2 regions of the Streptomyces sp. NBC_01352 genome follow, and region 2 is predicted to be linked to the other one. Evidence: predicted binding sites of a transcription regulator. Region 2 holds the regulator's gene; the other holds the start of a gene.
The links. Region 2 encodes HrcA, which represses chaperone genes, less so after heat shock. Its sites were predicted from a motif close to TTNGCACTCNGNNNNNCNGAGTGCNAA; they were not measured.

Region 1: the regulator HrcA is predicted to act here: its motif matches at 3,778-3,804, upstream of groL (chaperonin GroEL).

What each region holds. Positions count from the first base shown of each region.
Region 1 covers NZ_CP108354.1:6,002,788-6,017,075, forward strand. Annotated here, with positions in the region: gene OG252_RS28030 (glucosyl-3-phosphoglycerate synthase) at 1-937, opposite strand, end outside; SAM riboswitch class I at 1,125-1,283, shown strand; gene thrC (threonine synthase) at 1,302-2,612, shown strand; gene OG252_RS28040 (MoaD/ThiS family protein) at 2,697-2,972, shown strand; gene OG252_RS28045 (cold-shock protein) at 3,404-3,610, shown strand; gene groL (chaperonin GroEL) at 3,931-5,556, shown strand; gene OG252_RS28055 (NADH:flavin oxidoreductase) at 5,763-6,893, shown strand; gene OG252_RS28060 (metallophosphoesterase family protein) at 6,921-7,796, shown strand; gene OG252_RS28065 (carboxylesterase/lipase family protein) at 7,843-9,405, shown strand; gene OG252_RS28070 (hypothetical protein) at 9,413-9,982, opposite strand; gene OG252_RS28075 (Uma2 family endonuclease) at 9,982-10,653, opposite strand; gene OG252_RS28080 (hypothetical protein) at 10,713-11,198, opposite strand; gene tnpB (IS607 family element RNA-guided endonuclease TnpB) at 11,298-12,752, opposite strand; gene OG252_RS28090 (IS607 family transposase) at 12,749-13,324, opposite strand; gene OG252_RS28095 (DinB family protein) at 13,483-14,016, opposite strand; gene OG252_RS28100 (DUF397 domain-containing protein) at 14,042-14,236, opposite strand; gene OG252_RS28105 (helix-turn-helix domain-containing protein) at 14,220-14,288, opposite strand, start outside.
Region 2 covers NZ_CP108354.1:7,192,621-7,206,908, forward strand. Annotated here, with positions in the region: gene OG252_RS33380 (ATP-binding SpoIIE family protein phosphatase) at 1-923, shown strand, start outside; gene hemW (radical SAM family heme chaperone HemW) at 951-2,183, shown strand; gene OG252_RS33390 (DUF3097 domain-containing protein) at 2,394-3,200, opposite strand; gene OG252_RS33395 (MBL fold metallo-hydrolase) at 3,232-3,963, opposite strand; gene hrcA (heat-inducible transcriptional repressor HrcA) at 4,125-5,141, shown strand; gene dnaJ (molecular chaperone DnaJ) at 5,142-6,281, shown strand; gene OG252_RS33410 (nitronate monooxygenase) at 6,609-7,682, shown strand; gene OG252_RS33415 (16S rRNA (uracil(1498)-N(3))-methyltransferase) at 7,679-8,419, shown strand; gene OG252_RS33420 (VOC family protein) at 8,443-8,838, shown strand; gene OG252_RS33425 (hypothetical protein) at 8,780-9,178, opposite strand; gene OG252_RS33430 (hypothetical protein) at 9,260-9,790, shown strand; gene OG252_RS33435 (S41 family peptidase) at 10,220-13,444, shown strand; gene OG252_RS33440 (histidine triad nucleotide-binding protein) at 13,578-13,931, shown strand; gene OG252_RS33445 (ribonuclease Z) at 13,938-14,288, shown strand, end outside.

The DNA.
Region 1 (14,288 bases), 1.2 Mb from region 2:
CCTTTCGATGCGCGTACTCCGCGATCTCCACCATCGGCGGCCGCTCCTCCGTGTCCACGGAGTAGGTGCGCGGCTCGAAGCCGTCCTCGCCCCGTTCGAACTGGGTGAGGGAGGGACGGATCAGGTGCCCGCGGGCCAGCCGGAGCTGGGCCGTGCGGTAGATCGCGGCGGACATGCGGCCCAGTGCCTGGCCGTCCTGGTGGCGGTGCTTGCGCACCCCGACGTCGACCTGGGCGAGCGCGTCGAGGCCCACCAGGTGCAGGGCGTCGACCAGCATGCCCAGCTCCACGCCGTAGCCCACCGGGAAGGGGAGCTGTTCCAGGAGCGAGCGGCGGGCCGCGTACTCACCGCCGAGCGGCTGTACGAAACCGGCCAGCTGCGGCCAGTGCATGTTCAGCAGCGGGCGGGCCATCAGTTCGGTGACCCGGCCGCCCTGACCGGCAGCGCCGCCGAGGGGACGGTCGTACATCCCCTTGACCAGCTGGACCCCGGGTTCGGTGAGCAGCGGCCCCACGATCCCGGAGACGAAGTCGGAGGAGAACTCCTTCAGGTCGGCGTCGATGAAGCAGATGATGTCGCCGTTGGTGGCCAGGAGCGAGCGCCAGAGCACCTCGCCCTTGCCGGGGGCGATCGGTATGCGGGGGAGTATGTCGTCGCGGTGGACGACCCGGGCCCCCGCGGCGGCTGCCACCTCGGAGGTGCGGTCGGTCGATCCCGAGTCGACGACGACGATCTCGTCGACGAGCGGGACCTGTTGCATGAGGTCGTGACGGATCACGGCGACGATGTCACCGACCGTCTCCTCCTCGTTGAGCGCGGGCAGCACGACACTGACCGACTGTCGCGTGGCGCGTTTCGCTGCCAGGATCTTGTGGAGCGGGCGATCGGTCTTAGACCAGGAGCGAGTGCTCAGCCAACGCTCGACCTCATTCAGCACGGTGCGCGGCTCCTCTGCGTTCTCTCGGCGAGCGTGTGATCCATGCCTCTTGGTGGAACATGTGATCCATCTCGCGGTTCGGACGGCTATCTCAACTGTCCTGGCCTTCGGTTACAGTCTTGAACAACGCTGATGACCATCGCATGTCGGGGTCGGCGTTCCGTTTCAACGATCAACAACTACATACCGCTCATCCAGAGGGGCAGAGGGATACGGCCCGATGAAGCCCCGGCAACCCTCCAGCCGGTCTCGTGGCGATCAGTGACGATCGTTTTTGCGAGGCTCCCCGGCTAGGGAAGGTGCCAAATCCGTCTCACGGCGAGATGCGTCGTGAGGAAGATGAGGAGAAAGGGCCTCGCCTCACATGGCTGCGCAGACTGTTGCAAGCACCACGGACACCACCGCGAACGTCCCCGCGGACTCCCCCGTCGACCTCGGCCCCGCCGCAGCGCTCAGCTGCCGCGAATGCGGCCACCGCGTGCCCCTCGGCCCGGTCTTCGCGTGCGAGGAGTGTTTCGGCCCGCTCGAGATCGCGTACGACTTCTCCGCATACGACACGGAGGAGCTCCGCAAGCAGATCGAGGCGGGACCCGCGAACATCTGGCGCTACGCGCCGCTGCTGCCCGTCCCGGCCGACGTGGCGGACAAGCCCAACATCAACCCCGGCTGGACCAAGCTAGTCAAGGCCGACAACCTCGCCCGCGAGCTGGGTGTCGACGCCGGCAAGCTCTTCGTCAAGGACGACTCCGGCAACCCGACGCACTCCTTCAAGGACCGCGTCGTCGCCCAGGCCATCGAGGCCGCCCGCGCCTTCGGCTTCACCACCCTCTCCTGCTCCTCCACGGGCAACCTGGCCGGTGCGGTGGGCGCCGCGGCGGCCCGCGCCGGCTTCCGCTCCTGCGTGTTCATCCCGCACGACCTGGAGCAGGGCAAGGTCGTCATGGCCGCGATCTACGGCGGCGAGCTCGTCGGCATCGAGGGCAACTACGACGACGTGAACCGCTTCTGCTCCGAGCTGATCGGCGACCCGGCCGGCGAGGGCTGGGGCTTCGTCAACGTCAACCTGCGGCCGTACTACGCCGAGGGCTCCAAGACCCTGGCGTACGAGATCTGCGAGCAGCTCGGCTGGCAGCTGCCGGACCAGCTGGTCGTGCCGATCGCCTCCGGCTCGCAGCTCACGAAGATCGACAAGGGTCTGAAGGAGCTGATCGAGCTCGGACTCGTCGAGGACAAGCCGTACAAGATCTTCGGTGCGCAGGCCGAGGGCTGCTCGCCGGTGTCCGTCGCCTACAAGGCCGGGCACGACGTCGTGCGGCCGCAGAAGCCGAACACCATCGCCAAGTCGCTGGCCATCGGCAACCCGGCAGACGGGCCGTACGTCCTCGACATCGCGCGGCGTACGGGCGGTGCGGTGGAGGACGTCAACGACGAGCAGGTCGTCGACGCGATCAAGCTCCTCGCGCGGACCGAGGGCATCTTCGCGGAGACCGCCGGTGGTGTGACGGTCGGCGTCGCGAAGAAGCTGATCGAGAACGGGCTGCTGGACCCGACGTTGACCACGGTCGTGCTGAACACCGGCGACGGGCTGAAGACGTTGGATGCGGTGGCGGGTACGGGGCTTACTGCGACGATTCGCCCGAACCTGGAGTCGTTCCGTGAGGCTGGTCTCGCGTAGTTGCGTTCGTCTGCGGGCCAGTGGGGGCTGGTCGCGCAGTTCCCCGCGCCCCTTCAGGGCGCTTACCTGACCGGAGGTCACATCGTGAGCGTTACCGTCCGCATCCCCACCATCCTGCGCACCTACACCGGCGGCAAGGCCGAGGTCGCCGCCGAGGGGGGCACCCTCGCCGAGGTCATCAGTGACCTGGAGAAGAACCACACCGGTATCGCCGCCCGTGTGCTCGACGACCAGGGCAAGCTGCGTCGGTTCGTCAACGTGTACGTGAACGACGACGACGTCCGCTTCGAGCAGGGACTGGAGACCGCGACCCCGGACGGTGCCGGCGTGTCCATCATTCCGGCCGTCGCCGGAGGCTGATCATTACCGTCGGTAACGTCGGTAACTGAGAGTTCAACGAATTGCCCCCTCCGTGAGAGAAGCGGAGGGGGCAATTCAATGTGGTTGAGCGCGGTACAGTTGGGGAACGCGATGCCGACCTGCGGGTCGTAAGCCCTTGAATTCAACCTTGCACCCGACAAGAAGTAGCCAAAGTGTGTGCTTCTTTCGCGGCTTTTGTGCTTTTTGTGGGGCCCGACTTGCCCTGAATTCGGGTGAATTCTCACCACATTCCGGACCGTGCGCGTCCAGAATTCTCGTCCGATTGACCTGTTGCAGACGGCAGTTGGACAGATACATTCGGCCGCGGTCGACGCGTTCCGGCGCACGCCCCCAACCATGTGGGGGGTGAGGTCTGACCCGGATCCGCGAAGTGTGGATCTGTGCAAGGGCCAGTAATAGGGGAGTTAGGCATGGCTCAGGGCACCGTCAAGTGGTTCAACGCGGAGAAGGGGTACGGCTTCATCGCGGTCGACGGTGGTGCGGATGTTTTCGTCCACTACAGCGCGATTCAGATGGACGGCTACCGCACCCTGGAGGAAGGCCAGCGGGTTGATTTCGAGATCTCGCAGGGCCAGAAAGGGCCGCAGGCGGACATGGTCCGACTGGCGACCGGCTGAAGCACGCGCCGACTGACAGCGACGTTCTTCTGTTCTTCGGAGGGCTCGTATCCCATGGGGAGTCATGGGTTACGAGCCCTTCGGCATGTCCGGCGCCGGGTCCGCGCCGCGGTGCCGACCTCCGAGAGGCGCTTGCACTCGACAGGGGCGAGTGCTAATCATTGGCGTTAGCACTCTGAAGGTGAGAGTGACAACGAGGACCGGGTCGGTGAGGCCCGCAGGCCATGTGGGGCAAGGAACCACGAGGCAGGCAGGCCGTCCGTCGCGGGCGCCAGCGCGGTCCGGAGAAATCCACCCCCTGTCCGGGAGGACCACTTCACATGGCCAAGATCATCGCGTTCGACGAGGAGGCACGGCGCGGTCTCGAGCGCGGGATGAACCAGCTCGCCGACGCCGTCAAGGTCACCCTTGGCCCCAAGGGCCGCAACGTCGTCCTCGAGAAGAAGTGGGGCGCGCCCACGATCACCAACGATGGTGTTTCCATCGCCAAGGAGATCGAGCTCGAGGACCCGTACGAGAAGATCGGCGCCGAGCTGGTCAAGGAAGTCGCCAAGAAGACGGACGACGTCGCCGGCGACGGAACGACCACGGCGACCGTGCTCGCCCAGGCGCTCGTGCGCGAGGGTCTGCGCAACGTAGCCGCCGGCGCCAACCCCATGGCCCTCAAGCGCGGTATCGAGAAGGCCGTCGAGGCCGTCTCCGGTGCCCTGCTCGAGCAGGCCAAGGACGTCGAGACCAAGGAGCAGATCGCCTCCACGGCCTCCATCTCCGCCGCCGACACCCAGATCGGCGAGCTCATCGCCGAGGCGATGGACAAGGTCGGCAAGGAAGGCGTCATCACCGTCGAGGAGTCCCAGACCTTCGGTCTCGAGCTTGAGCTCACCGAGGGTATGCGCTTCGACAAGGGCTACATCTCGGCGTACTTCGCGACCGACATGGAGCGTATGGAGGCGTCGCTCGACGACCCGTACATCCTGATCGCCAACTCCAAGATCGGTTCCGTCAAGGACCTGCTCCCGCTCCTCGAGAAGGTCATGCAGTCGGGCAAGCCGCTGCTGATCATCGCCGAGGACGTCGAGGGCGAGGCCCTGTCGACCCTGGTCGTCAACAAGATCCGTGGCACCTTCAAGTCCGTCGCCGTCAAGGCTCCGGGCTTCGGTGACCGCCGCAAGGCGATGCTGAACGACATCGCCATCCTCACCGGCGGCGAGGTCATCTCCGAGGAGGTCGGCCTCAAGCTGGAGAACACCTCGATCGACCTTCTGGGCCGTGCCCGCAAGGTCGTCATCACCAAGGACGAGACCACCATCGTCGACGGTGCCGGCTCCTCCGAGCAGGTTCAGGGCCGGGTCAACCAGATCCGCGCCGAGATCGAGAACAGCGACTCCGACTACGACCGCGAGAAGCTCCAGGAGCGCCTGGCGAAGCTCGCGGGCGGCGTGGCCGTCATCAAGGCCGGTGCCGCGACCGAGGTCGAGCTCAAGGAGCGCAAGCACCGCATCGAGGACGCCGTTCGCAACGCGAAGGCGGCCGTCGAGGAGGGCATCGTCGCCGGTGGTGGCGTGGCCCTGCTCCAGGCCTCCTCGGTCTTCGAGAAGCTGGACCTCGAAGGTGACGAGGCGACCGGCGCCAACGCCGTGAAGCTCGCCCTGGAGGCCCCGCTCAAGCAGATCGCCGTCAACGGTGGTCTCGAGGGTGGCGTCATCGTCGAGAAGGTGCGCAACCTGCCCGTCGGTCACGGCCTGAACGCCGCGACCGGTGAGTACGTCGACATGATCGCCGAAGGCATCATCGACCCGGCGAAGGTGACGCGCTCTGCCCTGCAGAACGCCGCCTCCATCGCCGCGCTGTTCCTCACCACCGAGGCCGTCATCGCCGACAAGCCGGAGAAGGCGGGCGCTGCCCCGGCCGGCGGCGGCATGCCGGGCGGTGACATGGACTTCTGATCCTTCCGAGGATCGCGAGTTCATCGCAGTACGACAGTTCACGCTGTACGACGCCGAGGGCGGTACCCCCTGGAGACAGGAGGTACCGCCCTCGGGCGTGTCCGGGATCACAGCACAGGTGGAATGCCGTGGGGCGGTGGGTCGGTTGGGACCTGAGTACCGTACATGCGTATGCACATACCGCCTGGTCAATTGGAGCTCCCCACGTGACTGCCCCCACCGCCGAGTCCACCTCCCGCGCGGCCCGCATCCTCTCCCGGCCGACCGCGATCAACGGCCTCACCGTCCCGAACCGCATCGCGATGGCGCCCATGACCCGCGCCTTCTCCCCGGGCGGCATCCCGGGCGCGGACGTGGCGTCGTACTACGCGCGCCGCGCCGCCGCGGGCGTCGGCCTGATCGTCACCGAGGGCACCTACGTCGGACACGAGTCGGCGGGCCAGAGCGACAGCATCCCGCGCTTCCACGGCGAGGAGCAGCTCGCGGGCTGGGCGAAGGTCGCGACCGAGGTGCACGCGGCGGGCGGCACCATCGTGCCGCAGCTGTGGCACATCGGCATGGTGCGCGAGCAGGGCCAGCCGCCCTACGCCGACGCCCCCGCCGTCGGCCCCTCCGGCCTGCGCCTCGGCGCCGACGAGCCCACCGGCAAGGCGATGACCCAGCGGGACCTGGACGACGTCATCGGCGCGTTCGCCGAGGCCGCCGCGGCCGCCGAGCGCATCGGCTTCGACGGCGTGGAGATCCACGGCGCCCACGGCTACCTCGTCGACCAGTTCCTGTGGTCCGGCACCAACCGCCGTACCGACGCCTACGGCGGCGACCCGGTGGCCCGCGCCAGGTTCGCCGAGGAGCTCGTGGCGGCGGTCCGCGAGACCGTCTCGGCCGACTTCCCGGTCATCTTCCGCTACTCCCAGTGGAAGCAGGAGGCCTACCGCGCCCGCCTCGCCGAGACCCCCGAGGAGCTGGAGTCGATCCTCGCCCCGCTCGCCGCGGCCGGCGTCGACGCCTTCCACGCCTCCACCCGCCGCTACTGGCTCCCCGAGTTCGACGGCTCGGACCTCAACCTGGCCGGCTGGACCAAGAAGCTCACCGGCAAGCCCGTCATCACCGTCGGCTCGGTCGGCCTCGACGGCGACTTCCTCAAGGGCTTCCAGGGCGAGGGCGCCCCGGTCAAGGGCATCGACGACCTGCTCGACCGCCTGGAGGCCGAGGAGTTCGACCTGATCGCCGTGGGCCGCGCGCTGCTCCAGGACCCGGAGTGGGCGGCGAAGGTCCTCGCCGACCGCTTCGACGAGCTGAAGCCGTACGACGCGGCGGCGCTGAAGACCCTGAGCTGATCTCCGAGTCCCTCTAGTGTTCGAGAGATGCGGATACTGCATCTCTCGGACACCCATCTGGAACGCACCGACGCCCCCAACAAGCACGGCGTCAACGCCACCGAGTCCCTGCGCCTGATGCTCGCCGAACTCCGGCACCAACGGGGCGTGGACGCGGTCGTCGTCACCGGAGACCTCGCCAACGACGGGGCGGTGGAGGCGTATACGGCCCTGAAGGAACTGGTGGGGGAGTTCGCCCGAGGTCTCGGCGCGCCGGTGTTCTACACGACCGGCAACCATGACGAGCGGGTGGCCTTCGGCACGGTGCTGGGCAGCGGGCACCCGGAGCCCGAGTCCGTCCTGGAGTCCGACTCGGTCCCGGAGCCCGAGGTGTCGGAGCGGGCGGCCATGAGCACGGTCGGCGGGTGGCGTTTCATCACGCTGGACTCGCTGGTGCCGGGGAAGGTGCACGGCCATCTGAGCCGCGCCCAACTGAACTGGCTGCGGGCGTTGTTGAGGAGGCCCGCGCCTCAGGGCACGATCCTCGCCTTCCACCATCCGCCGATCACGCTGGACGTCGAGACGCAGCGCGTCTTCGGCCTGCGCAACCCGGAAGAGCTGGCCGCGGTCATCCAGGGCACCGACGTCCGGGTCGTCCTCACCGGCCACTTCCACCTCCAGCTCTTCGGCTTCCTGGCGTCCGTGCCGGTCTGGGTCACCCCGGGAGTCGTCAACCGCATCGACCTCACGACCGCGCCCGGGACGGAACGGGCCGTACGCGGTGCCTCGGCCTCCCTCGTGGAGCTGGGCGGAGCGACCGGCCCGCTGTTCCACACCTTCCACGCACGCGACCCGCAGGCGCACGAGACGGTGTACGAGCTGGGGGAGGAGCGCGTGCGATCGCTTGTTCGGGATCATGGTTAAGGGCAATCATTCTCGCAGGCAACGATCAGCGAGGAGCGCGCCGACGATGACGACGACCGAGCCCCGAGACCCCACGACCGACTCCGCCCCGCCTGTGGTCCGTACCGAAGGCGGGGTGGTGCGCGGGAGGCGGGAGGACGGGCTGACCGTCTTCCGCGGTATCCCGTTCGCCGCGCCGCCGGTCGGGGAGGCACGCTTCCAGGCGCCCCGCCCGGCCCCGGCGTGGGAAGGCATACGCGACGCGTACGCCTTCGGCCCGCCGCCCCCGCAGGAGGCGGCCTTCCTGGGCCGCGGCGCCGAGGGCCTGGACGTCCCCCTGGGCGACGACTGGCTGACGGTCAACGTCTGGACGCCCGACCCGGACCCGGCCGCCCACCGCCCGGTCATGGTGTGGCTGTACGGCGGCGCCTACAAGCTCGGCCACGCCGGCAGCCCCGGCTACGACGCCCGGCACATCGCGCACGACGGTGACGTGGTGGTCGTCTCCCTGAACTACCGCGTCGGCATCGAGGGCTTTGCCCGCATCGAGGGTGCCCCCGCCAACCGCGGCCTGCTCGACCAGGTCGCCGCGCTCCAGTGGGTACGGGACAACATCACGGCGTTCGGCGGCGACCCCGGCCAGGTGACCGTCTTCGGCGAGTCGGCCGGCGCCGGATCGGTGGCAGCCCTGCTGGCCATGCCGAGCGCGACCGGCCTGTTCCGGCGGGCCATCGCCCAGAGCGTGCCCGGCACGTACTTCTCCGACGCCCTGGCCCGTGACATCGCGACGGCGATCGCGGGGGAGGCGGGGCTGCGGCCGACGGTCGCGGACCTGTCGAGCGTGGACCCGCGCACACTCCCCGCCGCGGGCGAGGCGCTGGGCGGGAAAATGATGCAGTACCTGGACAGGTGGGGCCGGGCCGCCCCGACGCTCACCCCCTTCTCTCCCGTGGTCGACGGCGAGGTCCTGCCGGTCACGCCCTGGCAGGCGCTGGCGGCCGGGGCGGGCCGGGACGTGGAGCTGGTCGTCGGCCACAACCGGGACGAGTTCCGGCTGTTCCTGGCGATGGGCGGGCAGCTGGGGAACATCACGGAGGAGCAGGCGCGGTGGGCACTGCGGCTGTTCGCGCCGGGGGAGACGGGGGAGGTCGGTGAGGACGGTTACCGTGCGGCCTTCCCGGACGCCTCGCCGGGTGAACTGTTCGAACGCGTCCAGACCGACTGGCTCTTCGGCATGCCCAGCCACCACCTGGCCGAGGCCCAGCTCGCGGGCGGCGGCCGCGCCCACGTCTACGAACTGACCTGGACGGCGCCGGGCGGCGGAGGCGCGCTGGGTGCCTGCCACGCGCTGGACATCCCGCTGCTCTTCGGTACGTTCGCCGCCGACCTCGGCATCATGCTGTTCCCCGGCGGAGAGGTCCCGCCGGAGGGGCGGGCGCTGTCGTCCCGCTTCCGGGAGTCCTGGACGGCGTTCGCGAGGACGGGCGACCCGGGCTGGCCGGCGTACGACACGCAGCGGCGGCTGGTGCAGGTCATGGACGCCGAGCCGCAGGTCAGGGCGTATCCGGAGGAGGCGTCGAGGCGGCTGTGGGAGGGGTACGAGTTCGCGCCGATGCCACTGTTGACGTAAGCGTGCCTTACAGGTTCCCGAGCGGCTCGATATCGACGTGGACCGGGGTGCCCCACACCCGCAGCACCTCGTAGTCCGTGAACTCGTGCACGAGCCGGTAGGCCATGGCGGCCCTCGGCCCGCGCCGCTGGGCGGCGAGATAGAGCTCGGCCTCGTGCCGGTCCCGGCGCGGGGTCCCGCACAACTGCCACGCCTGTCCGTTCCACAGCTCCGGCAGCCACCGCTGCTGGGGCTGCGGCCGGTCCTCGCGTACGCCGTACCGCGAGGGCGTGGGATCGGTGGGGTGCGGTTGCGCGGAGGGCCCGTTGTACTCCGAGCGGCGGGCCGCGCGGCGCCGGGTCTCGCAGAGCAGGCAGAGATCGTGGGCGTTCTCGTCGACGGGCCCGTTGGGGTGCTCGGGGCATCGTGTGGAGGGCGCGGCCCCGGTGACGCTGTCCTGCAGCAGATCCAGGGCCCGCTTGAGATCGGCCTTGACCTCATGGAGCCGGGTGTCCGGGGTGTCCCCGGTGAGGGCCTCGCCGTGCTCCCCGAGGAGACGGAGGGCGCGGCCCAGGGCGGTGAGCTGGGCGTGGTTCATCAGTCCGCGTAGTCCTTGAGTTTTTCGGTGTCGAGGGTGATGTCGACGGGGGAGGGCAGCTGGACCGTGTCTCCCCAAGGGTAGGAGACGGACTGGTGGTAGCGACCGTCCTTCGGCTCGCTGAAGACCGTGAGGGTGTTGTTGTCGCGGTCGACGAGGAGGTAGACGGGGATGTCGGCTTCCGCGTAGCCGATGGGCTTGTCGATGCGGTCGCGCTTGTTGGTGTCGCGGTCGTGGGAGGTGATTTCAAGAGCCAGGAGAATGCCATCGGTCTCGGACCACTCGCCGTGGCCTCGGAAGTGGTCCACCGGTGCGAGAGCGGCGTCCGTGCGGGCGCGTCCTTTGCGGTAGGCCTCAGCCTTGACGCCGGATTCCGGTACGAGGTCCAGATCGGGCCGCTGGAGCAGGAACTGGCGCACCAGCCAGACATGGATCGAGCGGTGGTTGCCGTCCGGCATCGCCTTGACCTCTAGTTTTCCGTTGACGTACTCAAGCCGGACGGTCTCCGGCGCCCGGCGCTCCAGTTCCTCGAAGTCCTCGACACTGAGGGGGTCCTTCGTGCGGACCCGCCCGTCGACGAACTCCAGCCGCACGTGCTCCGGGGCCACACTGGCCAGTTCCTCGAAGTCCTCGATGGGCATCTGCGGGCGTTCAGCGGTACCAGGGGTCATGGTGTTGCCTCCTCCCCTCCATCCTGCCCGGGCGTGGTGTCGGCGGACCGTAGGAGCCGTCATGTGGGTGCCTTCTCTCGGCGTCGTTGGGACATCGCGGTGCGGATCTCGGCCGCGCGGGCGTGGATCGCGGGTGCCGGCAGGGGCGTACTGGGTTGAGCAGGAGCGCGTTCGCCCCGGCACGCGCCGCAGATGCCGCCGGGCAGGGCCTCCGGGCGGCCCGGTACTCCGCACTTGGCGCACTCCAGGACGCGGAGGGGGCGTGGGGTGGGCCTCTCCGGCGGGAGCTTGGTGGTGAGACGGTTGTGGATCAGGTCAGCCGGGTGATGGACCGGGGTGGGCAGGCCGTTGGTCAGGGCTCGGGTTACGTCCGCGTCAGTGGCGCCTCGGGCGTACCAGTCGGTGACGAGAGGCGCGAGGCGGGCGAAGTCGGTCGCGGTGCGGGGGCGTTGGTCGGGGGCGTAGCGTTTTCCGTAACCCGGACTGGCCATCGGGTGGGAGAGAGCGTGCGCGGGCTGGGAGAGCGTGCGCTGGGCGTCAGCCATGGGATCGAACTGTTCCTTCGATCTCGTAGGTCAAGCCGTTGCCGAGACCGTAGTCAGGTCTCAGCATTCCGGACGTTTCCGCTCGGAAGGTCCGTCTCGTCACCAGAGCGTGAGGGCTTCGGCTTGAGTACGGTCTCTCGCTTCCGTCTGCCGCTGGTGCGGCAGGGTTGCGCCACCTGCCCGCCCCGCCTCCGCCTTGCGGCGGGGGCGGGTGGTGCGGGTCTTCTGGTCGGCTCCACGAGGCTTCGACACCGCTTGGGCGTCCTGGTCTCCGGCCACTCCGGTACCAGTTGTTGCGGCTGCCGCGAGCGCGGCGAGGTTGAGTGCGGCGTTGTCGTCCCGGTCGATGACCAGACCGCAGGCGTCGCACTGGTAGGTCCTCACATGCAGCGGCAGTTTGGCTTTCACCGCGCCGCACCCGGAACAGGTCTTCGAGGAGGGGTACCAGCGGTCCGCCGCGATGGTGCGGGTGGCGTGGCGCTGGCGGGTCTTGTAGGTGAGCTGGCGGCGGATCTCCCCGAAGCCGGCGTCGGCGATCCTTCGCGCGAGACGCCCGTTGCGGAGCATCCCGGCGACGTTGAGGTCTTCGACCACGACCGTGCCGTACTCGGCCGCCACGGCGGTGGTGAGCTTGTGCAGGGCGTCCGCGCGGAGGTTGGCCACCCGGTGATGCACCTTGTTGCGGGCGGCGTTGGCCTTCTCCCACCGCTTCGACGGCTTCTGCCCGGTCCGCCGGTCGGGGCCGCGTCGTCGGGAGACGACGCGGGAGGCGCGGCGCAGCTGCTTGCGTGCCCGGTTGTAGTGCCCGGGATTCGCGATGGTGCGGATCTCGCCGGTGCTGTCGGCCATGACCGCGAGGGTCTTCACCCCCAGGTCGATCCCGACCGCCACGTCCGGCCGCGCCACGCGTTCGAGGTCCCGCTTGATCTCGGCCTGGAACGAGACGAACCAGCGTCCGCGCTCGTGCCGCACGGTCGCGGACAGGATCCGGGCCGTCCCGGCCTGGACACGGGCGAGGAGCTTCGCCGTGGGCTCGTGGGTGCGGATCGTGCCCAGCCGGGGCAGGGTGACGTGACGGCCGTCAGCGTCCACGCGGATCACGCCGGTGGTGAACCGGCAGGCAAGGCGCGCCTTGCGCTTCGACTTGAACCGCGGCGCACCCATCCGCTTGCCGCGCCGCTTGCCGTTCTTGGACTTCGCGTAGTTGTCGAACGCGGCCGACGCGTTCGCCAGGCCGGTGGAGTACGCCTCCTTGGAGTTCTCCTGCCACCAGGCGGCGAACCTCGGATCGGTGTGCTTGGCCTCGTTGAACGCCTTCCGCAGCGCGGGCAGCGACCACGGCCGCCACTTGGTCAGCCCGGCCTCGCCGATGCCGTAGGACTCCTCCGCGCGGCGCTGCCACCAGGAGGCGGTCACCCAGCCGACGGCCCAGTTGTAGGCGGCACGCGCCGCGCCGCAGTGCGAGCGCAGGGCATGCTCCTGGGTGGCGTTCGGGTCCACTGCGAAGCGGTACGCCTGCACCACGAACCCGGACTGCGGCCGGAACTTCTTCACTCGGCGGCCTCGCCGGTCGCTACGGCCACCGCGCGGGCGGCCCGGTTCTTCGCTGCCCGCCGCCCGTACAGGCGGGCGCACATGGAGGTGAGCACCTCGGTGATGTCGCCTACCAGGTCATCGGCGGTCTCGGTGGGGTCGAGGACGATCAGGCGCCGCCCGGACGCCGACAGCGCGGCCTCCAGGTGCTCGACGCCGAACCGGGCCAGCCGGTCGCGGTGCTCGACCACGATCACCGCCGTCTGCGGGTCGGACAGCAGCCGGTGCAGCTTGCGGCGCCGCCCGTTCAACCCGGATCCCACCTCGGTGACCACCTCAGCGACGGCCAGGCCCAGGCCGTTCGCGCCGGACACGACCCGGGCGGCCTGCCGCTCAAGATCGGCTTTCTGCTCAACGGACGACACGCGGCAGTACGCCACCACACGCCCGGACGGCTGGACGGCGACCTCGTCGACCAACCACGTCCCGGACGGCGCCTGGTGAACGGGGACGGGCATCTTCCCGTCCTTCACCCACCGCCAGGCGGTCTGGTAGCTCACGCCCTGCTGACGGGCCCACTCCGAAAGCTTCACGAGAGCAAGTTACGTGAGACACACGACTAGGGATGACTATGAATGACTAGAAAATCTGTAGCAGCTTTCACACACGCGGGGTGGGAGGGCGGGTTGGGGCCCTCCACCCATTCCTCAGAAAGAGGGCTCGGAGCTGGAGGCTTGAGCTTCGGGACTCGTCAGCCCATGCTCTTCGCGCCGTCCAGGGACTCGCGGATGATGTCGGCGTGGCCCGCGTGCTGGGCGGTCTCGGCGGCGATGTGCAGCAGCACCCTGCGGGCCGACCAACGCGCGCCGGGCTTGTTCCACGGCGCCTCGGGCAGCGGGTGCGTGGCGTTCAGGTCGGGCAGGGTCGTGACGATCTCGTCGGTCCGGCGGGCCGTCTCCTCGTACTCGGCCAGCACGCCGGCCAGCGTCTCGCCGGGCAACATCCGGAACTCGTCGGCCCGCCGGGCGAAGTCGGCCTCGGTCATGGCGGTGAAGTCGGGCATGGCCGACGGTCCGTTGAGGATGAACTCCGCCCAGTGCCGCTCCACCGACGTGACGTGTTTGATCAGGCCGCCCAGGCACAGCGCGCTGGCGGTGGTCCGCCGCCCGGCCTGCTCGTCGGTGAGGTCGCGGGTCGTGAAGCGCAGGAAGTGCCGGCCGTGGGCCAGCGCTTCCAGCAGGTCGGTGCGCTCGTCGGTGGTGATGGCGTGTGTGGTGTCGGTCATGGGGGCACGCTAGGAGCGATAGAGGTCAGATCCTGACCTCTACGACCGCCTCGACGAATGCCGACCAGGTCTGCGCCCGGAACACGAGCTTCGGGCCGTGGGGGTGCTTGGAGTCACGGACGGGGACGAGGGCGGGGTGGCCGTCGGCTACTTCGAGGCAGTTGTCGCCGGTCCCGCCGCTGTACGTCGACTTGCGCCAGGTCTTAGGGGTGTTCCTCATGGGCGTAATCCTGCGCCATCGACTCGATCAGAGCCAGAGACTTCCCGGGCGA
Region 2 (14,288 bases):
GCCCGCTCGGCACCCTGGTCATCGGCCGGTCCGGGGTGCTGTGCTTCCCGGACGAGATCACCGGCCTGGTCGAGGACCTCAGCCGCCGGGTGGCGCTCGCCATCGGCGCCGCCCGCCAGTACGCCCGGCAGGCCACCATCAGCGCCGTACTGCAGCGCGGACTGCTGCCGGGGGCGGTCGCCGAGATACCCGGGATGCGCAGCGCCCTGGTCTACGAGCCGTGCGACAAGGGCGGCCCCAGCGGCGACTTCTACGACCTCTTCCCGGCCGGCGACGGCCGCTGGTGCTTCGCCGTCGGCGACGTCCAGGGCAAGGGGCCCGAGGCGGCCGTCGTCATCGGCCTCGCCCGGCCCTGGCTGCGGCTGCTGGCCCGCGAGGGCTACCGCGTCGCCGACGTCCTGGACCGCCTCAACCAGCTGCTCCTCGACGACGCGACGGAGGCCGCGGACGCGGCGGCCCGCTCGCTGGCCTCGGCGGGCGGCCGGCCGATGGCCCCCGGAGACGGCCCGCAGACCCGCTTCCTCTCCCTCCTCTACGGCGAGCTGGCCCCCTTCGACGGCGGGGTGCGCTGCACCCTCGCCTCCGCCGGGCATCCGCTGCCACTGCTGCTCGGGTCGGGCGGCGAGGTCCGTACGGCCGCCCATCCGCAGACCCTCCTCGGGGTCGTCGAGGACGCCACGTACACCAGCGAGACCTTCGAGCTGCGGTCCGGCGACAGCCTGCTGTGCGTGACCGACGGGGTCACCGAGCGGCGCAGCGGCTCGCGCCAGTTCGACGACGAGGACGGGCTGGCGGACGCGCTCGCGGGCTGCGCGGGGCTGGACGCGGAGCTGATCGCCGAGCGCATCAAACGGCTGGTGCACGAGTTCGGGGTACGGCCGCCGGAGGACGACCTGGCGCTGCTGGTACTGCAGGCCGAGTAACGGCGTGGGTACGGGACAATGGGGGGCATGCCTTCCGCACTCCCCGACGGCGAGCCCGTCCCCGACGACGGCGCCCTGCCCGCGCCCGCGCTCGCCGGGGCGGCCGACCGCCCCCTCGGGTTCTACCTGCACGTCCCGTACTGCGCGACCCGCTGCGGCTACTGCGACTTCAACACCTACACGGCGACCGAGCTGCGCGGCACCGGCGGCGTCCTCGCCTCCCGCGACAACTACGCGGACACCCTGATCGACGAGATCCGCCTGGCCCGCAAGGTCCTCGGCGACGACCCCCGCGAGGTCCGCACGGTCTTCGTCGGCGGCGGTACGCCCACGCTGCTGGCCGCGGGGGACCTCGTACGGATGCTGGGGGCGATCCGCGACGAGTTCGGGCTCGCGGCGGACGCGGAGGTGACGACGGAGGCGAACCCGGAGTCGGTGGATCCGAGCTACCTGGCGACGCTTCGCCAGGGCGGCTTCAACCGGGTCTCCTTCGGCATGCAGAGCGCCAAGCAGCACGTGCTGCGCGTGCTGGACCGGACGCATACGCCGGGCCGGCCCCAGGCGTGCGTGGCGGAGGCGCGTGCGGCGGGGTTCTCGCACGTCAACCTCGACCTGATCTACGGCACGCCCGGGGAGTCGGACGACGACTGGCGGGCCTCCCTGGAAGCCGCGCTCGGTGCCGGGCCGGACCATGTGTCGGCGTACGCGCTGATCGTCGAGGAGGGCACGCAGCTGGCTCGTCGGATCCGGCGGGGCGAGGTTCCGATGACCGACGACGACGTGCACGCGGACCGGTATCTGATCGCCGAGGAGATGCTCTCGAGGGCCGGGTACGACTGGTACGAGGTGTCGAACTGGGCGACTTCGGACGCGGGGCGCTGCCTGCACAACGAGCTGTACTGGCGTGGTGCCGACTGGTGGGGTGCGGGGCCGGGGGCGCACAGCCACGTGGGGGGTGTGCGCTGGTGGAACGTGAAGCATCCGGGGGCGTATGCGGCGGCGCTGGCGGCGGGGCGCTCCCCGGGCGCCGGTCGGGAACTCCTGTCGGAGGAGGACCGCCGGGTGGAGCGGATTCTGCTGGAGCTGCGGCTGCGGGAGGGGGTGCCGCTGTCGCTGCTGCGGGAGGAGGGGCTCGCGGCCTCACGCCGGGCCCTGTCGGACGGGCTGCTCCAGGAGGGGCCGTACGAGGAGGGGCGTGCGGTGCTGACCCTGCGGGGGCGGTTGCTGGCGGACGCGGTGGTGAGGGACCTGGTGGACTGAGGGGTTTTTTCGCCCCCGCCGCCCCTACCCGTCCCATCCTTCTGGGGCTCCGCCCCAGACCCCGCTCCTCAAACGCCGGAGGGGCTGATTTTCAGCCCGTCCGGCGTTTGAGGACGAGGCCCTTCGGGCCGAAGGCGGGGGTCTGGGGGCGGCAGCCCCCAGGGACGGGACGGGTAGGGGCGGCGGGGGCGAAAACCCTGGCGCGTAGCCCTACTCCGGGGCCGTCACGAAGTCGATCAGTTCCTCCACTCGGCCCAGGAGCTCCGGCTCCAGGTCCCGGTAGGAGCCCACCCGCTTCAGGATCGCCTGCCATACCGCGCCCGTGTTTTCCGGCCAGCCCAGTGCCCGGCACACGCCCGTCTTCCAGTCCTGGCCGTGCGGGACGCGGGGCCACGCCTCGATTCCGACGGCCGACGGCTTCACCGCCTCCCAGATGTCGATGTACGGGTGGCCGACGACGAGGGCGTGCTCGCTGGTCACCGCCGCCGCGATACGGGACTCCTTGCTGCCCGGGACCAAGTGGTCCACCAGGACCCCCAGCCGGGCATCCGGCCCCGGCGCGAAGTCCTCGACGATGGACGGGAGGTCGTCGACGCCCTCCAGGTACTCCACGACCACGCCCTCGATGCGCAGGTCGTCGCCCCACACCTTCTCGACCAGCTCGGCGTCGTGCCGGCCCTCGACGTAGATGCGCCCGGCGCGGGCCACGCGCGCGCGGGCGCCGGGGACGGCGACCGAACCGGAGGCGGTGCGGGCGGGGCGTACCGGAGCCTGGCCGGTGGGGCGTACGAGGGTCACCACCCGGCCCTCCAGGAGGAAGCCGCGCGGCTCCAGGGGGAACACGCGGTGCTTGCCGAAGCGGTCCTCCAGGGTGACCGTGCCCGCCTCGCAGCGGATCACCGCACCGCAGAAGCCCGTCCCCGGCTCCTCGACCACCAGGCCGGGCTCGGCCGGGACCTCTGGGGCCGGCTTGGGCTTCTTCCACGGCGGGGTCAGGTCCGGAGTGTACTGGCGCATTCGGATGACGATAGGAGGAGCTCGGCGGCGGTCACAGCGACACGCCGAAGCGGTCCGCCAGGGCGTCCCGTTGCGCCCGTACGAACGCCGCGTCCACCACCGCTCCGTGACCGGGCACGTACAGCGCGTCCTCGCCGCCCAGGTCCAGCAGCCGGTCCAGGGCGGCCGGCCAGTGGGACGGTACGGCGTCCCGGCCCGCCTGGGGTTCGCCCGACTCCTCGACGAGGTCACCGCAGAAGACCACCTCCGGCGAGCCGGGGACGAGCACCACGAGGTCGTGGGCCGTGTGCGCCGGTCCCACGTTCGCCAGCAGGACCTGGCGGCCGCCGCCCAGGTCGAGGGTCCACTCGCCAAAGACGTGATGGCGGGGCAGGGCCAGGGCGTCGACCGCCTCGTCGGCCAGGTGCGCGTCGAGGCCGTTGCCCACCGCGTCCGCGCGCAGCTCCTCGCGGCCGTGCCGGGCGGTGAACACCGTGTCGATGCCGACCGCGCCGAACACCTCCGCCCCCGCGAACGCCGCCGCCCCGAAGACATGGTCGAAGTGGGGGTGGGTGAGCGCGAGATGGGTCACACGGTGGCCGGCGAGCTCCTCCGCCTGCGCCCGCAGCCGCACCCCCTCCGCCAGGCTCGACCCGGCGTCGATCAGCAGGGCCGCGCCCGCCCCGACGACCAGCCCCACCGTGCAGTCCCAGACCGGAAGCCGGCACCGGCCGACCCCGGGGGCCAGCCGCTCCCACCGCAGCTCTTCCCAAGTCACCGTCATACCGCGACGCTAGCGGGGAAGCCTCCTCGGGCACGACCTCGCAGGCCCGGCCTTGCCCCGGGCGTACCCGACAGCCGTACACTGGCCGGGGTGGGTTGGCACTCGGAAGTGACGAGTGCCAGGCGGGGCGCCGAGGGGTCGACTTTCTGGAGGTGTGCGCGATGCTGAGTGAACGCAGGCTTCAGGTGCTGCGCGCCATCGTCCAGGACTACGTCGGCACCGAGGAGCCGGTCGGCTCCAAGGCGCTCACCGAGCGGCACAACCTCGGTGTCTCCCCGGCGACCGTGCGTAACGACATGGCGGCCCTGGAGGACGAGGGGTTCATCGCCCAGCCGCACACCAGCGCGGGGCGGATCCCGACCGACAAGGGCTATCGGCTGTTCGTCGACAAGCTGGCCGGCGTCAAGCCGATGACCGGGCCCGAGCGGCGCGCGATCCAGAACTTCCTCGACGGCGCCGTCGATCTGGACGACGTCGTGGCGCGGACCGTACGGCTGCTCGCGCAGCTGACGCGGCAGGTCGCCGTCGTGCAGTACCCGTCGCTCACGCGGTCGACGGTGCGGCACGTCGAGCTGCTGTCGCTGGCCCCCGCGCGCGTGATGCTCGTCCTGATCACGGACACCGGGCGGGTCGAGCAGCGGATGGTCGACTGCCCGGCGCCGTTCGGTGAGGCGTCGCTGGCCGATCTGCGGGCACGGCTCAACAGCCGGATCGCAGGTCGCCGCTTCGCCGATGTGCCGCAGCTGGTGGAGGACCTGCCAGAGGGCTTCGACACCGAGGACCGCGGCACCGTCTCGACGGTGCTCTCCACTCTGCTGGAGACGCTCGTCGAGGAGAACGAGGAGCGGCTGATGATCGGCGGCACCGCCAATCTCACCCGCTTCGGACATGACTTTCCCCTCACCATCCGGCCCGTTCTGGAAGCCTTGGAGGAGCAGGTCGTGCTTCTCAAGCTCCTTGGCGAGGCGGGGGATTCGGGCATGACCGTACGCATCGGTCACGAGAACGCCTACGAGGGACTCAACTCCACTTCGGTGGTGTCGGTCGGCTACGGTTCGGGCGGCGAGGCAGTCGCCAAGCTCGGCGTGGTCGGACCGACCCGCATGGATTACCCGGGAACGATGGGAGCGGTACGCGCAGTGGCACGGTACGTCGGACAGATCCTGGCGGAGTCGTAAGTGGCCACGGACTACTACGCCGTTCTCGGCGTGCGCCGCGACGCGTCGCAGGAAGAGATCAAGAAGGCCTTCCGGCGGCTCGCACGCGAGCTGCATCCGGACGTCAACCCCGATCCGAAGACCCAAGAGCGGTTCAAGGAGATCAACGCCGCCTACGAGGTGCTGTCGGACCCGCAGAAGAAGCAGGTCTACGACCTCGGCGGCGACCCGCTCTCGCAGGCCGGCGGCGCCGGTGGCGCGGGCGGCTTCGGCGCGGGCGGCTTCGGGAACTTCTCGGACATCATGGACGCCTTCTTCGGTACGGCGTCCCAGCGGGGTCCGCGCTCGCGCACCCGGCGCGGCCAGGACGCGATGATCCGGCTGGAGGTCGAGCTCGACGAGGCGGCCTTCGGCACCACGAAGGACATCCAGGTCGACACGGCGATCGTCTGCACCACCTGCAGTGGTGAGGGCGCGGCGCCGGGGACCTCCGCGCAGACCTGTGACATGTGCCGCGGCCGCGGTGAGGTGTCGCAGGTGACGCGGTCCTTCCTGGGCCAGGTCATGACCTCGCGCCCCTGCCCGCAGTGCCAGGGCTTCGGCACGGTGGTCCCGACGCCGTGCCCGGAGTGCGCCGGCGACGGGCGGGTACGGTCCCGCCGGACCCTCACCGTCAAGATCCCCGCCGGTGTCGACAACGGCACCCGCATCCAGCTCGCCGGCGAGGGCGAGGTCGGGCCCGGTGGCGGTCCCGCCGGTGACCTGTACGTCGAGATCCACGAGCTGCCGCACTCGCAGTTCCAGCGGCGCGGCGACGATCTGCACTGCACGGTCACGCTGCCGATGACCGCGGCGTCCCTCGGGACCAAGGTCCCGCTGGAGACCCTCGACGGTCTGGAAGAGGTCGACATCCGCCCGGGCACCCAGTCCGGCCAGTCGATCCCGCTGCACGGCCGTGGCGTCACGCACCTGCGCGGCGGCGGGCGCGGCGACCTCATCGTCCACGTCGAGGTCCAGACCCCGAACAAGCTGGATCCCGAGCAGGAGCGGTTGCTGCGTGAGCTGGCCAAGCTGAGGGGCGAGGAGCGGCCTCTGGGGCAGTTCCAGCCGGGGCAGCAGGGGTTGTTCTCGCGGTTGAAGGACGCCTTCAATGGCCGCTGACGCGCGCTGAGGGAGGGCTGCCGGGGGTCCGGGGGTTGTCCCCCGGGCAGACACAGTCAGCCGGGGCAGCAAGGGTTGTTCTCGCGGTTGAAGGATGCGTTCAACGGTCGCTGACGGGGTGGCTGCGGGCGGCATTTTTCGCCCCCGCCGCCCTACCCTTCCCGTCCCTGGGGGGCTGCGCCCCCCAGACCCCCCTGTCGGCCCGAAGGGCCTCGTCCTCAAACGCCGGACGGGCTGGATGCGCGCCGGACGGGCTGGTTGCAGCTGGCGTATGCCAAGGGGAACGCTCGATTCGGACTTGTTCGGGGGACGTGACAACATGCCGTCATGTCCTCCGCACTGACCGATCTCTTCCCCTATCCGATCGTGCAGGCCCCCATGGCGGGCGGCGTCTCCGTGCCGACGCTCGCCGCGGCCGTGTCCGAGGCCGGCGGGCTGGGGTTCCTCGCTGCCGGGTACAAGACGGCCGACGGCCTGTATCAGGAGATCAAGCAGCTGCGGAGCCTCACGGCCCGCCCCTTCGGCGCGAACCTCTTCATGCCGCAGCCGGAGTACGCGGACCCGGCCGCCGTCGACGTGTACGCCCACCAGCTGGCCGGCGAGGCCGCCTGGTACGAGACCGAGCTCGGCGACCCGGAGAGCGGCCGCGACGACGGCTACGAGGCCAAGCTCGCGGTGCTGCTCGACAACCCGGTGCCGGTGGTGTCGTTCCACTTCGGTGTGCCGAGCCCGGACGTCCTGGAGTCGCTGCGCCGGGCCGGCACCTTCACCCTGGTCACCGCGACCACCGCGGAGGAGGCCCTCGCCGTGGAGCGGGCGGGTGCCGACGCGGTGATCGCGCAGGGCGTGGAGGCGGGCGGCCATCAGGGCACGCACCGTGACATCCCGGAGACCGACGGCTCCGGGATAGGCCTGCTCTCCCTGATCGCGCAGGTCCGCGAGACCGTGGCCATCCCGATCGTCGCCGCCGGCGGCATCATGCGCGGCAGCCAGATCGCCGCCGTGCTGGCCGCGGGCGCGAGCGCGGCCCAGCTCGGCACGGCGTTCCTCGCCACCCCCGAGTCCGGCGCGAGCGCCGTGCACAAGCAGGCACTGACCAACCCCCTTTTCGTGCGTACCGAGTTGACCCGCGCCTTCTCCGGCCGCCCGGCCCGCGGGCTGGTCAACCGCTTCCTGCGCGAGCACGGCCCGTACGCCCCCGCGGCCTACCCGGAGATCCACCACCTGACCTCGCCGCTGCGCAAGGCGGCCGCCAAGGCGGGCGACGCGCAGGGCATGGCGCTGTGGGCTGGGCAGGGGTTCCGGATGGCCCGCGAACTGCCCGCCGGGCAGCTGGTGGAGGTGCTGGCGGCCGAACTCGGCGCCGCCAGGACAGCGTTGTCGCGAGGCGGGGCGCTGTGACGGCGCCGGTGTTCGTCGTCGAGCACTTCGACGCGGGCGGCGGCGGACAGTACGTTCTCGACGGCCCCGAGGGGCGGCACGCCGTCTCGGTCAAGCGGCTTCGGGCCGGGGAGAGCCTCGTCCTCACCGACGGTGCCGGGCGCTGGGCCGAGTGCGACGTGGTCGGCACCGAGGGCAAGGACCGGCTGATCGTCCACATGACGGGCGTCGCCGAGGAACCTGCGCCGTCCCCCCGCATCACCGTCGTGCAGGCTCTTCCCAAGGGCGACCGGGGCGAGTTGGCCGTCGAGACGATGACCGAGACCGGCGTCGACGCGATCGTGCCCTGGGCGGCCTCCCGTTGCATCACGCAGTGGAAGGGCGACCGCGGTCTGAAGGCGCTCGGTAAGTGGCGGGCCACCGCCCGCGAGGCCGGCAAGCAGTCCCGCCGGGTCCGCTTCCCCGAGGTCGCGGACGCAGCGACGAGCAAGCAGGTTGCGGCACTTCTCGCCAAAGCCGACTTCGCCGCCGTCCTGCACGAGAGCGGCGCGGAGACCCTGGCCACCGCCGAACTGCCCGCCGAGGGCGAGATCGTGCTCGTCGTCGGCCCCGAAGGCGGGGTCTCCCCCGAGGAGTTGGCGCTCTTCGAGGAGGCGGGCGCGAAGGCGTACCGGCTCGGGCCGACCGTGCTGCGCACGTCGACCGCCGGGACCGCCGCGACCGCCCTGCTCCTCGGCCGCTCCGGCCGCTGGTCCTGACTCTGCCCTCGGGAGAACGGTTCATGGAACTCGCCCAGGTACGCCTGCTCGTCGGCGACTTCGCCGCCTGTTACCGCTTCTACGCCGACGTCCTCGGCCTGAAGCCGCAGTCGGGGGCGACCGAGGGGCCGTACGAGAAGTTCAGCCCGGCCGTCGGCTCCGCGGGAATCGCCCTCCAGGACCGGGACATGATGTCCGCGGTCCTCGGCGACGAGCTGGGCGACGGGGCCACCGGCCACCGCTCCCTGGTGGTGCTGCGCGTCGATGACCTGGACGCATACTGCGCGCAGGTCACCGCTCGCGGGGCGACCCTGCTGTACGGACCGGCCGCGATGACCGACCGGATGCGGGTCGCGCACCTCAAGGACCCGGAGGGCAACCTGGTGGAGCTTCAGGAGTGGCTGCTGCTGCGCGGCTGACGGCCACGGCCGGCAGCAGGTCCCAGCCGTCCAACTCGCCGCCGCCGGACAGCAGTCCGCGCCTCGACGCCTCGTCGACCAGGGCGCGTACGACGCCGGGTTCGTTCAGGTTGGCGTAGTGGCCGTGGGCGTCGCTCACGCCGCCCGAGTGGCCGGGGTAGCCGCCGCCGGCGTCGCGTCCCTCGCCGGACCGGAAGACGATCCGGGTGCGGATGCCGTCGCGGTTCAGGCTGAGGGTCTCGCGGCAGGGCTCGCCGTCGCCGTGCCGGTGGCGGACGGTCCACAGGTAGACGGTCCGCTCGTCCACGACGAGCCTTCGCGGGCTGTGTTGCTTGCGCATCCGTCCACGGTAGAGGTGGGGCGCGCGGGGTGGCCATATGCGCTCTACCGCGACGGCCGGGACGGTGGCAGGCTGCCGCGCATGGGGGCGTTGAGGAGGATTCGGCGTCGGCCGCGCGGGCGGCGGGTGGCGGCTGCGGTGGTGCTGGGCGTGCTCGCCGTGGGCGGGACGGTCGCCTGCGATCCGAGCGGACTGAACTCCGCGACCGTGGCGTACACGACCGACCAGACCGTGACGGACGAGCTGGAGCGGCAGAACGCGGATGTGCGCTGGCTCAACTGCACGGCCTCGTACGGCGACAGCGGCTCGACGCCCACGGCCACCGAGAACGCCGTCGCCGAGGTCGACTGCGAGGGCGAGACCGACGACGGCAAGGACATCACCGTCACCGGCAAGGTCACCCGCGCGGTCAGCGGTGCGTGTGTGCGCGGGGACCTCACCGCGAAGATCGACGGCAAGGAGTGGTTCCACGTGGAGGGGCTGGGGAACTGCAACGCGCGGACCACCCCGCCCGTCAACAACCCCGACCAGCCGGGGCCGACGGTCACGGTGACCGTCACCAAGACCGTCTACTGCCAGAAGGCGCCCCAGTGCTGGCCGGACGGCAAGTGAGCCGCCGTCCGGGGCGGTCGCGTGATCCAAACCTGCTTCAAACCGTCCCTGTGGACTGAGCAGGAGTGAGTCTGCTCAGCCGCACGCCCCGAACGGTCTTGGGCGCACTGGTCCCCGGCGTACTCGACCCCGGGGCAGCGACACGGATCGTGTCCGTGGTCCGATCCCGGGAGGCCGGTTCCCTCACGACCTGGCCAGATGGGTACAGCCAGAGGCGACGGGGAGGCCCTGAACCATCACTCCGGTGGAGCGGGGGCCCCGCACGCTGGCGCCGTACCCGGCGTCCCAGATCACACGATCACCGTAGCCCGAACGGACCAGGACGCCGCAAGCCCGTAAGTCGACCATCATACGATCGAGTTAAACCGTCCTCGTCTACATTCCCCGGCCCCCCTGTCCCCTGTCGCCGGGCGTGCATAGGGTGATCGGGTGACACAGTCAGCGACCGCCGCAGCCTCAGCGTATTTCCGGTTCCCCCACCTGCACGGCGAGTTGGTCGCCTTCACCGCCGAGGACGACGTGTGGCTCGCCCCGCTCGACGGCGGCCGGGCCTGGCGGGTCAGCGCCGACAACGTGCCGGTCACCCACCCCCGCATCTCGCCCGACGGCACCACCGTCGCCTGGACCTCCACCCGCGACGGCGCCCCCGAGGTGCACATCGCCCCGGTGGACGGCGGCCCCGCCAAACGCCTGACCCACTGGGGCAGTTCCCGCACCCAGGTGCGCGGCTGGACCGCGGACGGCGAGGTCCTCGCGCTCAGCACCTACGGCCAGGCGAGCCTGCGCCGCAGCTGGGCCCGCGCGATCCCGCTCGACGGAGGCCCGGCCACGACCCTGCCCTACGGACCCGTAGGCGATGTCGCCCACGGAGGTCCCGGCACGGTCCTGCTGTCCGCGCCGATGGGACGCGAGGCGGCCTGGTGGAAGCGGTACCGGGGCGGTACGGCGGGCAAGCTGTGGATCGACAGGGACGTCCGCGACGGGGAGGGTGTCGGCGAGTTCGTACGGCTGCACGAAGACCTGGACGGGAACATCGAGTACCCCGTGTGGACGGGGGACCGGATCGCCTTCCTGTCCGACCACGAGGGCGTCGGCGCCTTGTACTCCTCCCTCGCCGACGGCTCCGACCTGCGGCGGCACGCCCCACTCGACGGCTACTACGCCCGGCACGCGGCCGGGGACGGCACCCGGGTCGTGTACTCCTCCGCCGGTGAACTGTGGATCCTCGACGACCTCGACGGCGCCGAGCCCCGCCGCCTCGACGTACGGCTCGGCGGGCAGCACACCGACCGGCAGCCGTTCACGGTGAACGCCACCCGCTGGTTCGGGTCGGCCGCCCCCGACCACACCGCGCGCGGCAGCGCGGTCGCCGTGCGCGGAGCCGTGCACTGGGTGACCCACCGCGCCGGACCGGCCCGCGCACTCTCCGCCGAACCCGGCGTACGGGCCCGGCTGCCGCGCACCTTCCGCGCCGAGGGCGAGGAATGGGTGGTGTGGGTGACGGACGCCGAGGGCGACGACGCCCTGGAGTTCGCGCCCGCCACCGGCCACGCGCCCGGCGCCACCCCGCGCCGGCTCGCCGCCGGACAGCTGGGCCGCGTCCTCGGGCTCGCCATGGCACCCGACGGCAGCCGGGCCGCGGTCGCCGCGCACGACGGACGCGTCCTGCTCGTCGAACGCGAGACCGGCGAGGTCCGCGAGGTCGACCGCAGCGAGGAGGGCGACGTCTCCGGGCTGGTCTTCTCGCCCGACTCGGCCTGGCTCGCCTGGTCGCACCCCGGCCCCGGCCCGCTGCGCCAGCTGCGGCTCGCCAACACCACCGACCTGTCCGTCACCGAGGCGACCCCGCTGCGGTTCCGGGACTACGCCCCGGCGTTCACCCTCGACGGCAAGCACCTCGCCTTCCTCTCCAACCGCTCCTTCGACCCGGTCTACGACGAGCACGTCTTCGACCTGGCCTTCGTGGTCGGCGACCGCCCGCACCTGATCACGCTGGCCGCGACCACGCCCTCGCCGTTCGGCCCGCAGCGGCACGGCCGCCCCTTCGAGGCCCCCGACAAGGACGAGACGCCCGACAGCGAGGGCACCCCGGCCACCCGCATCGACCTCGAAGGCCTCGCCGACCGGATCGTGCCGTTCCCGGTGGAGGCGGCCCGCTACTCCAACCTTCGGGCCGCGAAGGACGGCGTGCTGTGGCTGCGGCACCCGGTGCGCGGTGTCCTCGGCTCCTCCCGGGCCACCCCGGACGACCCGGACCCGCACACCGAGCTGGAGCGCTACGACCTCGCCCAGCAGCGCATCGAGCACCTCGCCGCCGACGCCGACCACTTCCAGGTCAGCGGCGACGGCAAGCGGGTCCTGCTGTGGACCGACGGCCGGCTCAAGGTCGTGCCCAGCGACCGGCGCGCCTCGAACGACGACGACAGCGACACGAACATCACCGTCGACCTCACCCGCGTACGGCAGAGGGTCGACCCGGCGGCCGAGTGGCGGCAGATGTACGAGGAGACGGGCCGCGTCATGCGGGACCACTTCTGGCGCCCGGACATGAACGGGGTCGACTGGCCCGGCGTCCTCGACCGCTACCGTCCGGTGCTGGACCGGGTCGCCACCCATGACGACCTCGTCGACCTGCTGTGGGAGGTCCAGGGCGAGCTGGGCACCTCGCACGCCTACGTCGTCCCGCGCGGCGGCCACGGCGGCGGGCCCCGGCAGGGCCTGCTCGGCGCCGACATCTCCCGCCATGCGGACGGCACTTGGGTCATCGACCGCATCCTCCCGACCGAGACCTCCGACCCGGACGCCCGCTCCCCGCTCGCCGCGCCGGGCGTCGCCGTGCGCGCCGGGGACGCGATCGTCGCGGTGGCCGGGATGCCGGTCGACCCGGTGACCGGACCAGGGCCGCTCCTCGTCGGTACGGCGGGCAAGCCGATCGAGCTGACCATCTCGCCGTCCGGCGGGGGCGAGGTACGGCACGCGGTGGTCGTGCCGACGGCGGACGAGGAACCGCTCCGCTACCACGCGTGGGTCGCGGACCGGCGGGCGTACGTCCACGAGAAGTCCGGCGGCCGGCTGGGGTATCTGCACGTGCCGGACATGCAGGCGCCCGGCTGGGCCCAGATCCACCGCGACCTGCGGGTGGAGGTGGCACGGGAAGGGCTGGTCGTGGACGTCCGCGAGAACCGGGGCGGGCACACCTCCCAGCTCGTCGTCGAGAAGCTGGCCCGGCGGATCGTCGGCTGGGCCGTGCCGCGCGGGATGCGGCCGTACAGCTACCCGCACGACGCACCCCGGGGGCCGGTGGTCGCCGTCGCGAACGAGTTCTCCGGGTCGGACGGGGACATCGTCAACGCGGCGATCAAAGCGCTGGGGATCGGGCCGGTGGTCGGTACGCGGACGTGGGGCGGGGTGATCGGGATCGACAGCCGGTACCGACTGGTCGACGGGACGCTGATCACGCAGCCGAAGTACGCGTTCTGGCTGGAGGGATACGAGTGGGGCGTGGAGAACCACGGCGTCGACCCGGACGTCGAGGTCGTGCAGCGGCCTCAGGATCACGCTGCGGGGCGGGACATGCAGTTGGACGAGGCGGTTCGGCTGGCGCTGGAGACGTTGGAGTCGGCGCCTGCCAAGGTTCCGCCCGCGTTGCCGTGACCGTCCCTGGGGGCTCCGCCCCCAGACCCCCGGCCTGTGCCCACCCACCACCCGACTCGGTCGGACAAGAGGTGGACCTCGCCTCGATAGCATGCCCCTTGTAAGAGATCACCGGCGTGAAGGAGGCACACGCATGGCAGGGGAACCGCAAGGCGACTGTCTGTTCTGCAAGATCGTCGCGGGGAGCATCCCGGCGACGATCGTCCGTGAGACCGACACGACCGTCGCGTTCCGGGACATCAACCCCCAGGCGCCCACCCACGTCCTGGTGATCCCGAAGGCCCACCACCGGGACGCCGCCGCGCTCGCCACCGCCGCCCCGGAGCTCGCCGCCGACGTGCTGCGCGAGACCCAGGCCGTCGCCGACGACGAGAAGCTGGAGAGCTACCGCATCATCTTCAACACCGGCAGCGGCGCCGGGCAGACCGTCTGGCACGCCCACGCGCACGTCCTCGGCGGCCGCGGCCTCGAGTGGCCCCCCGGGTAACTCGACGTGTCCGTACGTGAACTGGTGGTCCTCGGCACCGCGAGCCAGGTCCCGACCCGGCACCGCAACCACAACGGCTACCTGCTGCGGTGGGACGGCGAGGGCATCCTGTTCGACCCCGGCGAGGGCACACAGCGGCAGATGCTGCGCGCCGGGGTCGCCGCGCACGACCTGAACCGGATCTGCGTCACGCACTTCCACGGCGACCACTCGCTGGGCCTCGCCGGAGTCATCCAGCGCATCAACCTCGACCGGGTCCCGCACGAGGTGACCGCCCACTATCCGCGCTCCGGGCAGCGGTTCTTCAACCGGCTGCGGTACGCCACCGCCTACCGCGAGACGGTCGAGCTCGTCGAG